3 regions of the Mesorhizobium sp. B2-4-18 genome follow, and region 1 is predicted to be linked to each of the others. Evidence: predicted binding sites of a transcription regulator. Region 1 holds the regulator's gene; each other region holds the start of a gene.
The links. Region 1 encodes LexA, which represses DNA repair genes until DNA is damaged. Its sites were predicted from a motif close to TGTTCNNNNTGTGTTCNG; they were not measured.

Region 1 (5,401 bases):
CAGCCCCGGGCGCAAGGTGCGCTTTTGGCTACGCAAATCGGCCAGCAGCATGTTTTCCGCAACCGTCATGCTGGCGGCGGTGCCGCGCATCGGGTCCTGGAACACGCGCGCCAGTTTCGCGGCGCGCTTGTGCACCGGCATTGCAGTCACGTCGGCGCCGTTGATCAGGATCTGGCCGGAATCGAGGATCAGGGCGCCGGAAATGGCGTTGAGCATGCTGCTCTTGCCGGCCCCATTGGAGCCGATGACGATGCCGAACTCTCCGGTGGCCAAGGACAGGCTGAGACCGTCCAGCGCGACCTTCTCGTCGGCCTGGCCCTTGTAGAACACTTTGCGCGCGGATCGAATCTCGAGCATCGTTTCTCCCTGACCTCGGGATGACGGCGCCGACGCCGTCACCCCGGCAGTTCCGATGTTAGTCGACGATGCAGCCGCAATCGGCCATTGAAGCCGGTATCTCGATGCCGAACGCGGCCATCGCCTTGCGCGAGATCGTTGCCATGTGGTCCTTGTAGGCCGGGCGCGACGGCGCGATCGTCTTGGGATCCTTGCCCTTGAGGATCTCGGCGGCGATGTTGCCGGCGTTGACGCCGACCTGCGTGTAATTGACCGCGAAGCTCGCCGGCACGGTACCGTTACGGACCGCACTGTCATCGGAGTTGACGACCGGGATACCGGCCTGGCGGGCGGCCGCGGAGACAGCGGCGATCGCCGGCTGGATCAGGTTCGAGGCCGGGCCGTAGACCACGTCGGCCTTGCCGGCGAGCGAAGCGATGCGTTGCTGGATGTCATTGACGTTGTCTATGCCGACCTCCACCACCTCGAAGCCCGCGGCCGGTGCCGCCGCCTTGATCTTTTCGACCAAGGCAACGTCATTGGCCTCACCGGGATTATAAGGCACGCCGAAGCGCTTGGCGTTCGGCAGCAGCTTCTTGGTGAAGGCCATCACCGCGGCGACGTCCTGCAGATCGCTGGCGCCGGTCATGCCTTCGTCTCCGGCGTCCCATGACGGCACCAGCTTGGCCGCCACCGGATCGGTGACCGCGGCAAAAACGATCGGAATGCCGGAACCGGCGAGCGCTTTCTTGGCGATCTGTGAGACCGGCGTGGTGATGGTGTAGATCAGCTTGGGCTGCTCGGCCTGCAGCTTGGCGATCATCTGCGGCACCAGCGACGCATCGAAATTGGTGTGGCTCTCCGTGTAGACGACGTCCTTGCCCTCGACGAAGCCGTTATCCGTCAGCGCCTTCTTGAAGCCGGCTATGGCGGCGTTCAATTGCGGATGCTCGCCGAAATTGGCAATGCCGATACGGATCTGATCGGCCGCGGCACTGCCGGCACTGACCATCAATGCGCCTGCCAGGGCCAAGCCCGACAACCAAGCGGATTTCGACTTCAACATCATTTCCTCCCAGATTTGATCAGGGCCGCTTGGAAACGCGGCTACTACGGCGATCATGGTGAGTCCGCTGGTCTGTGTCAAACATTATATATAATTGTTGCTGTGACGCACTATCATATATACTTTTCGCCAGACGACGGATTGATCACCATGCTGAATGAAACGAGTTCCACAAAAACGGAAGCCGCCTATCAGCTGTTGCGGCGCGACATCCTGACCACGCGCCTCATGCCCGGCGCCCCGCTCAAACTGAGTGCGCTGCGCGGCACCTATGGCGTCGGCTGGACACCGTTGCGCGAAGCCCTGTCGCGGCTCGAGGCCGAACGCCTGGTCACCGCGATCAGCAATCGTGGTTTTGCCGTGGCTCCGGTGTCGCGGGCCGAGCTGGAGGATCTGGCACGCGCCAGGATGGTGGTCGAGATACCCCTGTTCCTCGAATCGATGGAAAAAGGCGGCAGGGAGTGGGAGGATGCCGTGGTCACCGCCCACTACCGGCTCTCGCGTTGCAAGACGGCGGTCGACGATCCCTCGGACGCGGCCGTCGACAGATGGGACGAGAACCACGAGGCTTTCCATGCGGCGCTGCTGAGCGCCGCCACATGCGACTGGCTGTTGCGGTTCCGCTCGACGATCTCGGATCAGCTGCGCCGGCATCATCGCTTTCTTGGTCTGGCGCCGACACTGCGGGCCGCGGCCGGCCTCAAGGATGGCTATGAAGAGGCAATCGAAGCGCTGCGCGAAGCGATTGCGATCGAACACCATACCGCGATCATGGAAGCGGCGCTCGACCGTGACATCGAGCGGGCCAAGGCGCTGATGACGGCGCATATCGGCTACACACTGCACGTCTATGTCCACAGCGAAGACAGCGGCGCCACCAGATACGCCGCTCGCGCCGGCAGCTTGAAGGCGGGTTCGGGATAACTTCAGCGCTTCCGCGACCCCTATTCGAACGCGCTGGCCGGAGTGCGCCGAACGCCCGGATCCATGGCCGCCCGAAGCTACCAATCGTTGGCATTTTGGTTTCGTTTCGTTCCGCGAATAATGGCTCCGCGAATTATACGTCCCCCCGAGGAGAAACCTTCCAACTAACTGATGCCAAAGCCTCGTCGGCGGATGGGCCACAGGCCATTAACCAAAACGATTTCAATGCGCCTGCCGATGGCGGAAAGGGCTGGTTGCTGCCCGCCGTCGCGGGCAAAAAACTTCAGACCCCTTAACAAATTCATTAAACTTTAAACGGTTGCAGAACACAACTGGAACAGATAGTGTTTGTTCTGGGTTTGTTTTTTCGATTCTGGTTCAACCTTTCGTTCAATGTCTTGGGGGCCGCCATGCTGACACGCAAGCAACATGAACTGCTGATGTTCATCCACGAACGGCTCAAGGAAAGCGGGATACCGCCTTCCTTCGACGAGATGAAGGAAGCACTCGATCTTGCCTCCAAGTCGGGGATCCATCGCCTGATCACGGCCCTGGAGGAGCGCGGCTTCATTCGCCGGCTACCCAATCGGGCGCGCGCGCTGGAAGTGCTGCGGCTGCCGGACTCGATCGCGCCGGGCCTCAATGCGGCAAAGAAGTTCTCGCCAAGCGTCATCCAAGGCAGCCTTGGCCAAGGCAGTCTCGGACGCCAGATCAGGCCGGCCGCTGCGCCTTCGCGCCTGCCCGCGGCCGGCAACGACGACGACGCGGTTTCAGCCGTGTCCATCCCGGTCATGGGCCGTATCGCCGCCGGTGTGCCGATCGATGCCATCCAGCATCAGACGCATTCGATCTCGGTGCCGCCGGACATGATCATGGGCGGCGAGCACTATGCGTTGGAGGTCAAGGGCGACTCGATGATCGAGGCTGGTATCTTCGATGGAGACACGGTCATTATCCGCAATGCCGACACGGCAAGCCCGGGCGAAATTATCGTGGCACTGGTCGACGAAGAGGAAGCGACACTGAAGCGGTTCCGCCGCAAAGGCGCTTCGATCGCGCTCGAGGCCGCCAATCCAGCCTACGAAACGCGCATTTTCGGGCCGGACAGGGTCAAGGTACAAGGCAAGCTGGTCGGGTTGATCAGGCGCTACTGAACCGGCTTGTTATCGGGCTTGTCGGGTTTTTTGTACGGCGGCAGCCCCCTCGCCTCGCGTGAGAATTTTCGCTGTTCGTGCCAGGGCCGGTATGGTCCGTCGACGGCAAATGCGATCGCGGCCCGGGTCGTGGCCGACTGGGGATTGAAGAAGACGGCAGCGCTTCCCTTGCGGGCGAGCTGCCGTTTGGTGACGACGAGAACCAGTGGATTGTGGCAGGCGTCATAGGCGGTTGCGTCATTGACGATGATCAGGTCGGCGAAAGCGCAGGCTTTCCAGGTGGTCTTGCGGTCCTCGACATAGGCAATGATCGCGCCGGAAGGGTGCCTGGCAAGGCACAGGCCTTCGCGGCAGTAGAAGGGCGATCCCGGCGGCAGGTCGGTGGGACTGGCAACATCGAATTGCCTGTCTGTCGTGTCGAACATTTCCGGTTTGACGATTGTTTCGGAGATCAGGGCGCGCTTCCAGTTGTCGGTTGCGAATTCGTTCGGACGTTCCCGGTTGACGGCCAGTTCGCCATTGCCGATCGGCAGCGCGACCAGCCGCGCATCTTCCGAGATCAGCACATCGGGCGCGCGTGTGTGCGACACAGTCAACAGGCCGGCAAGCGCGAATGGCAGCGCCGCGAGCCGCAGCCATGTCGTCGCCATCGTCGCGATTGCCAGCGCGACGGTGACCAGCAGCACGGATTGCTGCGAAATCAGCCCGACTCCATCGACCGGAGAGCGCTCCGATATCCACGCCGACACGGCGATCATTGCTGTCAGGCCCTTGCCCATGAGGTAGAGAGCCGGCCAATCCAATCCGAATGGCATCAACAGCGCGCTGGCGACGGCCAGGAACATCACGACCGACACGATAGGCATCACGGCCAGATTGGCGAACAGGCTGAGCGGCGATACCCGCTGGAAATGCCAGATGGCAAACAGTGCCGTGGCGCTGCCGGCGATAATGGACGTCATGGCCAATCCTCCTGTCGCCAGCAGGAATTTTCGCGTCAGGAACCCCGCCAGGGATCGCTTTGGCGGCGGTGGCCGCGTCTTTCCCGCATGGTGATCGGCCCAGCCGGCATAAGCGCCAACCAGGGCCGCGGTCGCGGCGAACGACATCTGAAAGCTCGGGCCGACGACCTCGTGAGGCGAGACCAGGATGACGGCGATCGCCGAGATCGCCAGATTGCGCATGGTCAGGGCAGCGCGATCGAAGAAGACGGCAATCAGCATCACCGCCAGCATGATGAAGCTGCGTTCGGCGGCAACGACGACACCGGAAATGATGAGATAGGCCGCGATCGAGAACAGTGCGGCGGCGGCCGCGTATTTCTTCACCGGCCGGCGCGCGGAAAAGTCTGGAAACAGCGCGAAGGCACCACGCAGCAGACCCATGATGGTGCCGGCCACAAGCGCCATATGCAGTCCCGAAATAGAGATGATGTGATAGATGCCGGTACGCCGCATCGCTTCATTGATTTCATCGGGTATGCCGGCGCGCACGCCGACGATCAGCGCCGCCGCGATCTCGCCTTCAGCGCCGCCGACGCTGCCCCTGATGTGGTCGGCGATGGCTTCGCGGGCATTTTCGATGCCTGAAAAAAAGCGAGCCGATAGCGGCATCTCACCGTCGTCGGCGGAAACAACCGTCGGATTGCCGAGAAAGAAGCCGCTGCCGCCGATGCCGGCGAAATAGCTGTCGAAAGAGAAGTCGTAGCTGTCCGGCCGCACCGGGCCGGTCGGCGGCAACAGTTTGGCGTAGCCTGTGATGAGCGAGCCGGCGGTCATTCCCGGTGGTATCTTGCGTGCGGAAAGCCGGACCCTTTCCGGTGCATAGCGCAGTTTCGGCCGGGCGGTCGAAATCACGTCCATGGTCAGCCGGATGCGGCCGCTCTCCATCTCTTCGAGCGAGACCACGCGGCCGGTCAGTT
Region 2 (5,401 bases), on a different contig from region 1:
CCTGTTGTCGAGATAGCGAAGCAGGCGCCAGTCGCGGAAGCTCCAGCTTCGCCAGTTTTCCTGCAGGCCGCGATACCAGCCTTCATCGACACCGCGCAACCTTGCCAGTTCGCCGACGGCACCGGCATTGGCCGTCCCGCGCTGAGGATCGAAGAAGCGATCGAGCGCTGGAAACGCGTCCGGCCCGAGCGATCGGAGATACCAGGCGTCGAGCGGGATGCCTTGGCCGCTCATTTCGAGGGAATTGTCGACATTGTAGGTGGCGATCATGGCTGCGAAGTTGATGAAACAGCAGGCATAAAGCGTTAGGGATAACGTCAGAAGATTGGCGGAGAGCAGCCATTCACTGGATTTTCCGAGCGCGATACGGGCGACGATCAGCGCAAGGCCGGCCGCCACCAGTCCCATCCAGACGAAAGCGGCGACGCGCCAGTAGGTCAGCGCATAGATGCCGACATAGAGGTCGAGCCGCAGGATCGACGAGACGACCAGCATGATGTTCTGCGCCACCCAGGCATAGACCAGCCGACGGATGAGCGGGTCGGCCGATGTTTCGCTGCCGGGCCTCAGCGCCGCAAGGACAAAGCCGGCGGCCAGCAGCGCGGTGACGATCAAGGGATAGGCGCCGCGATGCGCGTAGGCGGCGTAGCTCAAACCATCGGGAAGCGCGACCCCGCCCCACAGATAGGTGGCGTCGAGTCCGCTCTGCAGCGCAAACAGAATGTTGAAGACGATCAACGCGCGCAGGATGGCGGCCTTGCCGAAGACGATGTCCTCGACGGCGTGCCTGTCGGCCGCTGGCTGGGCATCGGCAGGAGGGTGATTTGGCCTGGCGATGCGGCGCTGAAAGCGCGGCAGGCGTGGCCGCAGAAAGGCCCAGACGCCGGCAAGCACGAATAGCCAGAAGGCAATCCGCGTCAGCTGGATCAGGTCGAGCAGCTTGAAGACGTCGATCAGCGACAGCCAGTCTTCGATGACCGGATTGGCGGCACCGAAAAGGGCGACGAAGACCGCGCCCAGCGTCAGCGGCATTACCCAGACCGCGATTGCCGCCAGCCTTATGCGATGTCCGCCGAACCGCCGCGCCGCTCTTCGCCATTGGAGAAAATCGCCGAGGAACCGGACCGGTGCCGCCAGTCCGAACAGCACGATCTGGCCGGCAATGCGCGGCGTGCGGTGTCGCAGCCGGCCGCTCAGCGAAAGCGCGAACGCCACCAGCGCGGCAAGCGCGACCGAGACGGACAAGGGACTGACAGTCTCGGCCAGCGGCAACAGCGCGACAAGCAAGGCGGCCGACTTGAGCCACACCTTGCCGTCGCTGAAGGCGGCGGGATGCACGGCAACCATCGCGGCGGCAATCAGGATGGCGAACAGCGGAACCGTGATGCCGGCGGGCTGGCCGTAGAACAGGAAATCGGCGAGCGCGACCAGCAGCACGGCGACGCCGAAGCGGCTGCAATAGCTTGGCGCGGCGCGGAAGAAAGAGGTCACGGCCTGATCTTCCTGATGGCGTTCCTTCGCCATGGCGATGGGCTCTTGCGGACAAATGGGATGGGAGTTGCAGCGGTGTTGGCGCGTTGCGGGTCGACCAGCCACCAGCCTTCGCTGCGCAGCCGGTAAGGCAGACGGGGTTTTGCTCGCTTGTGCATGCCGCCTGTCTCGCAGGCCTGCAGGAAAGCGATGCGGCGGATCGGAGGAGGTTTTCGGCAGGCGCGTGCAGTTTTCGTGCAGGGCCGGCGGCTTGCCTCGCCCGGCCGCAACCGGCATAGATCTGGCATGACCGAAACCTACCGCCCGCGCCGCTCCGTGCTCTATGTCCCGGCCTCCAACGACAAGGCGCTGGCCAAGATCGCGCAGCTTGCCTGCGACGCCGTCATCATCGACCTCGAGGACGCCGTCGCCCCCGCCGACAAGATCGCCGCGCGCGAAAAACTGGCCGGCATTTTCGCCAACCGCCCTGATGCCAATGGCCGGCGACGCGAGATGGTGGTACGCGTCAATGCGCTGTCCAGCGAATGGGGCACTGACGATCTTGCGGCCGTGGCCAAGGCGGAGCCGGACGGCATCCTGCTGCCGAAGGTCGACACGCCGCGTGACGTGCTCGAAGTCGGCGATGTGCTGGACGATAATTTTGCCCCGGACAGCGTGAAACTATGGGCGATGATCGAGACGCCCAAGGCCATGCTCAACATCGGCGCCATCGCCGAACTCGGCCGCGACCCCGCCTCACGCCTGGATTGTTTCATCGCCGGAACGAATGACCTGATCAAGGATACCGGCGTGCTGGCGACGCCGGATCGCGCCTACCTGCTGCCATGGCTGATGCAGATGCTGCTGGCGGCACGCGCCGGCGGGATCGACATGCTCGATGGGGTGTTCAACGAGTTCCGCGACCCGGATGCGTTCGCGCGTGAGTGCACGCAGGCAGCCGCCATGGGCTTCGACGGCAAGACGCTGATCCATCCATCGCAGGTCGAGGCGGCCAACCGTGCCTTCGCTCCGTCGGCGCAGGCGCTGGCCGAGGCGCGCGCGGTGAAGGATGCCTTCGCGCTTGCGCAAAACAGTGGCAAGGGCGTCATCGCGCTGAATGGCAGGATGGTCGAGCGGTTGCACTTGGCGCAGGCCGAGAAACTTCTGGCGAAAGCGGCCGCCATCGGCGCATGATATTCGCCGATTTGGGATACACGACAGGAATTGAACGATGAAACTCTACCGCTTTCTCACCGCCCCGGACGACGCCAGCTTCTGCCATAAGGTGACGGCGGCGCTGAACAAGGGCTGGCACCTGTTCGGCTCGCCGACCTACGCCTACGACAAGAAGACCAAGACCATGCGCTGCGGCCAGGCCGTGGTGAAGGATGTCGATGGCCAGGAATACGGGCCGGATACGAAGCTCAGCGACTGGTAGGGAAACGCCGAGGGCTACTCCGCCGCCTCTTCGATCTTCTCCATATCATCGTCCGACAGGCCGAAATGGTGGCCGATCTCGTGGATCAGCACGTGGGTGACGATGTCGCCCAGCGTTTCCTCGTTTTCGGCCCAGTAGTCGAGCATGGCGCGGCGGTAGAGCGTGATGCGGTTCGGGCCTTCGCCGGTTTGCGGATTCCAGCGTTCGGCGATGCCGCGCCCCTCGAACAGGCCGAGCAGGTCGAACGGCGTTTCCAGCGACAGGTCGTCCATGATCTCGTCGGTCGGGAATTCGGCGATCTGGATGACGATCTCGCCGGTCAGCTTGCGAAAATCCTCCGGCAGGTGGGCGTAGGCCTCCAGGGCAAGGAACTCCAATTCCTCCATCGAGGGCGCAAGTTCACCATGCCAGGTGCGGGTCTTGTAGATGCGGGCCATGCTTTGTCCTTTGATCCCGGCATATAGGCGTTCGCGCTGGTCGAGGCAAATGACGCCTGTACGCCGGTGTCGCGCAAGAAGAGGAATAAATTCCTTGATGAGTCTGCTTGACTCTTCCGATCCCCTCTGGAATCTATAGGAACATAACAGGAACAATCGTGAGTGGAAGCTGACCGTCATGGCGATGACCGCCGTGGCGCGGGAGACTGTTTTTGCCCTGCGCCGCCAGATCGCGAAGATCGAGGGAACACTGCCCGAGCGCCTGCAGGCGCCGGCTGGCGCGCCCCTTGCTGACGCCGGCAGCGATCTGACGATCGTCCGGCGCGGGCTTGCCGCCGCCTTGCCGGATGCTTTCCTGCCCATCGGCATCGAGCGGCTCGATGCCGCGCTCAGCGGCGGCCTGCCGAAAGCCGCCCTGACCGAAATCCATGGCCTGGAAACCCGCGATGCGGGCGCCGTCGCCGGTTTCGCTCTGTCGATCGTCAGCCTGATCCTCAGCCAGGCGCAGGGGCTGCCCATCCTGTGGATCGGGACATCGGAAATTTTCCATGAGGCCGGCTTTCCCTATGCCAGGGGGCTGCATGCCTCGTTCGGCATCGAGCCCCAGCAATTGCTGTTTTCCGAGACGCCCAGGCTTGTCGATGCGCTGTGGATCGCCGAGGAGGCGGCCCGCATGACCGCGCTTGCCGCCGTCATCCTGGAGATCCGCGGCAATCCGCAGCGGCTGGACCTGACCGCGACACGCCGCCTGCATGCGCGGGCGCAAGGTGCCGGCCGGCCGGTGTTCCTGCTGCGGCAGGCGGCCGAGCCCGAACCGACGGCGGCGCCTGTTCGTCTGATTGTCGCTTCGGCGCCGGCCGTGCCGCGCGAAACAGTCGCCGGGCCGCTCGCCGGCTCGATCGGCCACCCGGCCTTCACCATCAGCATCGGCAAGAGCCGCACGGCCCTGCCTGGACAATTCACACTGGAGTGGAACCCCGATGAACGCAGATTCGATGAAAGAAGGGGCGAGGAAAGAAGCAGGGCAAGCAACGAATGGGCAGAGAATCCTGTCCCTGTGGTTTCCCTATCTCGCGACCGAAAGGATCCTGCGGCAGCGTCTGGGGAAATCCTGGCGTTCCCGGCCGCCGGATCATCCGCAGCCATCTCATCCACCGCTCGTGATCAGCCATCGCCAGGGCAACGCGCAGCGCATCTCGGCCCTCGACGCGCGGGCTGAGGCGCTGCACCTGAAACGCGACATGGGGATTGCCGACGCGCGCGCCATGCATCCGTCGATCGACATCGTCGAAGCCGATCCGGAGGCCGACCGGCGCCTGCTCGAGGGCCTTGCCGACTGGTGCGACCGCTACACGCCGCTGGTGGCGCTAGACGGCATTGACGGCCTGTTCCTCGACGTCACCGGCTGCACCCATCTGTTCGGCGGCGAACGCGCCATGCTGGACGAAATCCTGTCGCGCTTCTTCCAGCAGGGTTTCGACGTCCGCGCCGGGCTTGCCGGCACGCCCGGGGCGGCCTGGGCGGCGGCCCGCTTTTGCGGCGACCGCATCGTTCCATCAGGCGAGGAGGAAGCCCTGCTCGCCCCCTTGCCGCTGGCCGCCCTTCGCATAGCGCCGGAAACCCGTACCAGCCTGGAAAGTGTGGGGCTGCGCACGGCGGGTGCCGTCATGGCGGCACCGCGCGCGCCGCTCGCCCGCCGCTTCGGCGCTTTGCTGCTCCAGCGCCTCGACCAGGCGCTTGGCCGTCTCGACGAGGCGATCTCACCGCGTCTTCCCGTCGCGCCGCTTTCGGTCGAGCGTCATCTCGCCGAGCCCGTCACGCTGACGGAGGAAATAGAACGGCTGGTGGGCATGCTGGCGACGACCTTGAAGACCGACCTCGAACGCCGCGGCGAAGGCGCAAGGAGCCTGGCGCTGCTGCTTTTTCGCGTCGACGGCGCCGTCAGCCGCATCGCGCTCGGCACCTCGCGGCCGATGCGCGAACCCTTGCTGATCCGGAAATTGTTCCATGAAAGGCTGGCGGCACTCGAGCAGCATATCGATGCCGGCTTTGGCTT
Region 3 (5,401 bases), on a different contig from region 1:
ACTGAGCGTTCTTCAGTCGCTGACACGAAGCCGCTCGGGCAACCTGGCGGCTTTTTTGTTTGGGAGAAAGCGGCGCGTCAAAGCGGCCAATCTCCGCCCTCGTGGGGAAGATGGAATTGCCACTGCCGTCGCCCTACTCCAGCCCGGCCAAGCTCTCTTCCTCAACCACTTCAGTCCCGCCCAGCCGGAACGGCGCAAACGAAGTGCGATGCAGCCGAGCCACTGGCCCATGCGCCTCGATCGCCGTGCGGTGCCGGACCGTGGCGTAGCCCATATGGACTTCGAAGCCGTAGCGGTCGTGATGGTTGCCGCAGCCGCGCATCATGCGGTCGCGCATGACCTTGGCGACGATCGAGGCGGCGGCGATCGATTGGGAGCGCTGGTCGCCCTTGATCAGCGCACGCCCCTCGCAGGGCAATCCCGGCGGCACGTCGCGCCCATCCGCGAGCGCGAGCTTAGCCTGCACCGGCAGCCCGACCAGTGCGCGGCGCATCGCTTCGAGGCTCGCCTTGAGGATGTTGCTGCCATCGATGCCCTCGGCGCTGATCGACGCCATCGAGACGCCGAGAGCGGAGCCGATGATGTGCAGGAACAGCGCTTCGCGCTGCAGGTGGCTAAGCCGCTTGGAATCGTCGAGACCCTCGGGAATATTGGCGGGGTCGAGCACCACTGCCGCCGCGACCACGGGACCCGCGAGCGGGCCGCGGCCGGCTTCGTCCATCCCCGCGACCGGCCACAAACCATCGGCCATCGCCTTCGTCTCGAAGGAGAAATCGGGTTTCTCGACGATTTCGAAGAGAGGCGGAGAATCAGAACGCGCGCGAGCCATGTTGCGGCGAGGTTCGCATCGGCTCCGATTCTCCGCAAGTCCCTCCGGGTCGGGTGGGGCGCCGGACCGGGAGGGCACCGTCTGCAGGCCGGGGCAGGCCGGACGGGATTTCTTTGCCACGGCGGCAATGAACAGCCGAGGCGATTTTCGGTTCAGAGCAGCATCAACTGCTCCTGGTCCTTGCCGGCAGCGACGAACTGGTCGGTCCGCAGCGTACGCCGCTCGGCATTGAGGCCGAGCCGCTTGGCGGTGATTTCGAAGCGCCGGCCGATCTGCCAGGCATAGGGTCCGGCGCCCTTCATGCGCTTGCCCCATTCCGAATCGTAGTCCTTGCCGTCGCGCATCGAACGGACCAGCGACATGACGTGGCGGTAGCGGTCGGGATAGTGGCGCAGCAGCCAATCCTTGAAGATCGGGCTGACCTCCAGCGGCAGGCGCAGCACCACGTAGCCAGCCTCGCGCGCCCCGGCATGGTGCGCCGAGTCGAGGATGCGTTCCATCTCCTGGTCGGTCAGGCCCGGAATGATCGGCGCCACCATCACCGAAGCGGGGATACCGGCATCCGAAAGCTGCCTGATCGCCTCCAGCCGCTTGGTCGGCGTCGATGCCCGAGGTTCCATCGTCCTGGCCAGCATGCGGTCAAGCGTCGTCACCGACAGCGCCACCTTGGCCAAGCCCCGCTCCGCCATGCGCGACAGAATGTCGATGTCGCGCACGACCAGGGCTGACTTGGTGACGATGCCGACCGGGTGGCCGCGCGCCTCCAGCACTTCGAGGATTTCGCGCATGATCCGGTACTGCTTCTCGATCGGCTGGTAGGGATCGGTGTTGGTGCCGATGGCGATGGTGCGCGGCTGGTAGCCATCCTTTGACAATTCCTTGTCGAGCAGGCGTGCCGCGTCGGGCTTGGCGAACAGCTTGGATTCGAAGTCCAGGCCCGGCGACAGGCCCATGAACGAGTGTGTCGGCCGCGCGAAGCAATAGACGCAACCGTGCTCGCAGCCGCGATAGGGATTGATCGACCGGTCGAAGGAGATGTCGGGCGATTCGTTGCGGGTGATGATGGTGCGCGGCTTTTCCACCTGCACCTCGGTCTTGAAGGGAGGAAGTTCCTCCAGCGAACTCCAGCCATCGTCGAAGACATGCCGGCTGACAGGTTCGAACCGGCCGGACGGATTGATGCCTGCCGACCGGCCGCGGTTGCGGTCCGGACGGACTCGCATGCCGCTCTGCTCGATCATCGCGTTGGCCATTTCGGCTCGTCCTGCTCCGAAGGCTGCAATGTCGGCGCGCATGATCGGTTCCATCTTCGCCCGCTCCCAAGGACTGTCCATGTTCTGTCGAATCGCTCTGCTCATGAAATTATTCCTATTTTATCGATGAGAACAAATCAAGAACTTTCTATGGTGCGCCGCAAAAACTGGCACCGATCAACGCTTTCCGCTATTCGGCTAACCATGCTCAGTGTTCTGATTGAAACGCACAATGACGAGGAGGGGCTCGCCCGTACGCTGGGGACGCTGATTGGCGGCGCGGTCGAGGGCGTGGTGCGTGAGGTTGTCGTCTGCGACACGGGCTCCAGTGACCAGACCCATCGCGTCGCCGAGCATGCCGGCTGCCACTATGTGGGGAGCGGGGGCATCGCCGCCGGCATCCGCCAGGCCAAGGGTGACTGGCTGCTGTTTCTCGAACCGGGTGCGAGGCTGGTGGAGGGCTGGATCGACGCCGTCGTCGCCCATACGGCCAGGCAGACAATAGCGGCCCGGTTCTCGCAGGCGCGGGGCAGCCGTCCACCGTTCCTGGCCCGGGTCTTTTCGGCAAACCGCGCGCTCGCCGACGGACTGGTGATCAGCAAGCGACAGGCGGCATCGCTGTCCAAGAATGCCGGCAGCGCCGAGGCCTTAGCGCGCGGGCTGGCGACCAGACGGCTCGACGCCGAAATCTGGCCAGCGCAGCCGAAGCAGCAGCACCGCTCTGGGGGGTGATTTTTGCAACGGCTCTGCGTGGCGTTGCTTACGACGCCGATTTGCCGCGCCGCAGATGTTCGTCCAGGCGCGGCATGATCTCGACGAAGTTACAGGGCATGTGCCGGTAATCGAGCTGTGGCTCGAGGATGCTGTCCCAGGCGTCCTTGCAGGCGCCGGGCGATCCCGGCAGCACGAAGACGAAGGTGGCGTTGACGACACCGCCGGTCGCCCGGCTCTGGATAGTCGAGGTGCCGATCTTGTCATAGGAAATGCGATGGAACACTTCCGAAAATCCGTCCATGCGCTTTTCGAAGATCGGCTCCAGCGCCTCGGGCGTCACATCGCGTCCGGTAAAACCGGTACCGCCAGTGGTGATCACGACGTCGATGGCCTTGTCCCGCGACCACGCCAGAACGGCGTCGCGGATTTTTTCGCGGTCGTCGGTGACGATATCGCGGGCGGCCAGGATGTGGCCGGCCTTGGTAATGCGATCGGCCAGTGTCTGGCCAGATTTGTCGTCGGCCAGGCTGCGTGTGTCGGAAACAGTCAGCACCGCGATGCGCACCGGAATGAAGGCACGGCTCTCGTCAATTCTGGCCATCTCGCCCAGCCTCCGACGCCATGCTGCGCGTTGCCGCGACGAACCAGTCGGGCTGGCGGTCGCGGATCTCGGCCGCCGCGCGCTTGGCGACATTGCCGGTCTCGAACAGGCCGAAGCACGTCGCGCCCGATCCGGACATTCGTGAAAAGCCCGATCCGGCCTTATCAAGCCATGAAAGCGCCCTGCCTATGGCGGGCTGCATCGCAAGGGCTGGCCGCTCAAGATCGTTGCGGGTGATTTCCAGCCAGTTGCGCAGGCTGTGAAAATCGATGCTGCGCGGCAGCGGCGGCAGCGGCTCATTATCGCGACGGGAGAGTGCGGCGAAGATTTCCGTCGTCGAGACCGGCACGCCCGGGTTGACCAGCACGAGACCCAGTGCTGAAAAATCCGGCACCATCGACAGTTCCTCACCGATGCCGCGCGCGACCAGCGGCTTTGCCGCCAGGCACATCGGCACATCGGCGCCAAGCGAAAGACCGATCCGCGCCAGTTCGGCGCTATCGAGCTCCAGCCCCCAGCTCTCGGTCAGCCCGCGCAGCACGGCCGCCGCGTCGCTCGACCCTCCGCCCACGCCGGATGCGACCGGAAGGTTCTTTTCGAGCCTGATGCTTACCGGCGGCGTGCTCCGAACGCCGGCGGCCTGCCGCAGGGCGTCGCGGCCCTTCAGCACAAGATTGCCGCCATCGAGCGGTACGTCCGCCGCATAGCGGCCGGACACGCTGAACTCATCGGCGTCGGCCGGCGCGATCTCGATCCTGTCGCCAAAGCGCGTGAACACAGCCAGGCTTTCGATGAGATGATAGCCGTCGGCGCGCCTGCCGGTGACGTGCAAAGCTAGATTTATCTTGGCGGGTGCGGCCCATGTCCGGACACGCTGACCCGATTCCGCAGTCTCGATTGCGAGTGAAATGAGGGTCAGTCCTTGGCCAGCCGGTATTCGCCGGTCTGCGGATCCTTGACCAGCGTTCCCATCGCGCCGTTGGCCGCCTGTTTTTCGGTGCGCCGCACCTTGGCCGTCACGCGTTCAGCCTCGCGCACGAAGGTGCGGTAACCGAAATAGGCGGCGACGCCGACGACGGCGAAAAAAATGAGCTGCGGCATGTCAAACTCCTACCACGCTGGGCCGGTAAGACCGGCCGGTCGGGTCTTTCGGGCAACCATGCTAGACGCTTTCATGGCTTTTTCAAAGCCCGAAGCGCGCCCACGATGCGCGCTCTTCCGCCGCATTGATGACGCCGCTGGCGGCAGCCGCCGCGATATCGGGCGCCGAAAAGCCCTTGCTCGAGCCGAACAGGCCAAAGCGGCCGAACAAACCGCGCGGCGCCGCCACCAGCCTGAGCTGGGTCTTCGGCCCGAAGCGGGTCTTCAGCACCGTGCGCATGTCGCCCAGCGCATCGACGAGGCCGAGCTCCAGGCCTCGCTTGCCGGTCCAGAACAGCCCGGTGAACAGGTCCGGATCGTCCGCCAGCTTCGTACCGCGGCGCTCCTTGACCAGATCGATGAAGGTCTCGTGCACTTCGAGCTGCAGCACCTTGAGCCGCTCGACGTCTTCCTTCTTCTCGGGCTTGAACGGATCGAGCACCGCCTTGTTCTGGCCGGCGGTGTGGACACGGCGCTCGATGCCGATCTTCTTCATCAGTTCCGGGAAACCGAACGAGGCCGACACCACGCCGATCGAGCCGACGATGGAGGAGGGATCGGCGAAGATCTCGTCGCCGGCGACGGCGATCATGTAGCCGCCGGACGCCGCGACATCCTCGACGAAGACCAGGACCTTTTTATTCTTCTCGATCGCAAGGTCGCGGATGCGCTTGAAGATCAGCCGCGACTGCACCGGCGAGCCGCCCGGCGAATTGATCGAGATCGCGACCGCCGGCGCCTCGAAGGAAAACGCCTTTTCGATCAGTCCGGCGGTGGAAGCAAGCGACAGGCTCGGCCGGAACTGGCCTCCGCCGGCCATGATGGTGCCGTGCAGTCGGATGACCGGAACGGTGACGACGGAGG

Region 2: a site for LexA is predicted at 3,483-3,500, ahead of FJ527_RS09525 (metallopeptidase family protein). Genes of this name have one in related genera too.
Region 3: a site for LexA is predicted at 2,211-2,228, ahead of FJ527_RS13750 (PA0069 family radical SAM protein). Genes of this name have one in related genera too.

What each region holds. Positions count from the first base shown of each region.
Region 1 covers NZ_VFUW01000017.1:33,860-39,260, forward strand. The annotation lists gene FJ527_RS27985 (ABC transporter ATP-binding protein) at 1-357, opposite strand, end outside; gene FJ527_RS27990 (ABC transporter substrate-binding protein) at 416-1,402, opposite strand; gene FJ527_RS27995 (GntR family transcriptional regulator) at 1,553-2,326, shown strand; gene lexA (transcriptional repressor LexA) at 2,737-3,480, shown strand; gene FJ527_RS28005 (ComEC/Rec2 family competence protein) at 3,474-5,401, opposite strand, start outside.
Region 2 covers NZ_VFUW01000003.1:480,735-486,135, reverse strand. The annotation lists gene FJ527_RS09540 (DUF4173 domain-containing protein) at 1-1,491, opposite strand, end outside; gene FJ527_RS09535 (CoA ester lyase) at 1,777-2,664, shown strand; gene FJ527_RS09530 (DUF1737 domain-containing protein) at 2,702-2,908, shown strand; gene FJ527_RS09525 (metallopeptidase family protein) at 2,923-3,345, opposite strand; gene FJ527_RS09520 (hypothetical protein) at 3,524-4,564, shown strand; gene FJ527_RS09515 (DUF6504 family protein) at 4,506-5,401, shown strand, end outside.
Region 3 covers NZ_VFUW01000005.1:83,582-88,982, reverse strand. The annotation lists gene FJ527_RS13760 (F0F1 ATP synthase subunit B) at 1-5, shown strand, start outside; gene FJ527_RS13755 (ribonuclease HII) at 134-829, opposite strand; gene FJ527_RS13750 (PA0069 family radical SAM protein) at 982-2,136, opposite strand; gene FJ527_RS13745 (glycosyltransferase) at 2,287-2,814, shown strand; gene moaB (molybdenum cofactor biosynthesis protein B) at 2,843-3,397, opposite strand; gene FJ527_RS13735 (4-(cytidine 5'-diphospho)-2-C-methyl-D-erythritol kinase) at 3,384-4,295, opposite strand; gene FJ527_RS13730 (membrane protein) at 4,313-4,498, opposite strand; gene FJ527_RS13725 (S49 family peptidase) at 4,581-5,401, opposite strand, start outside.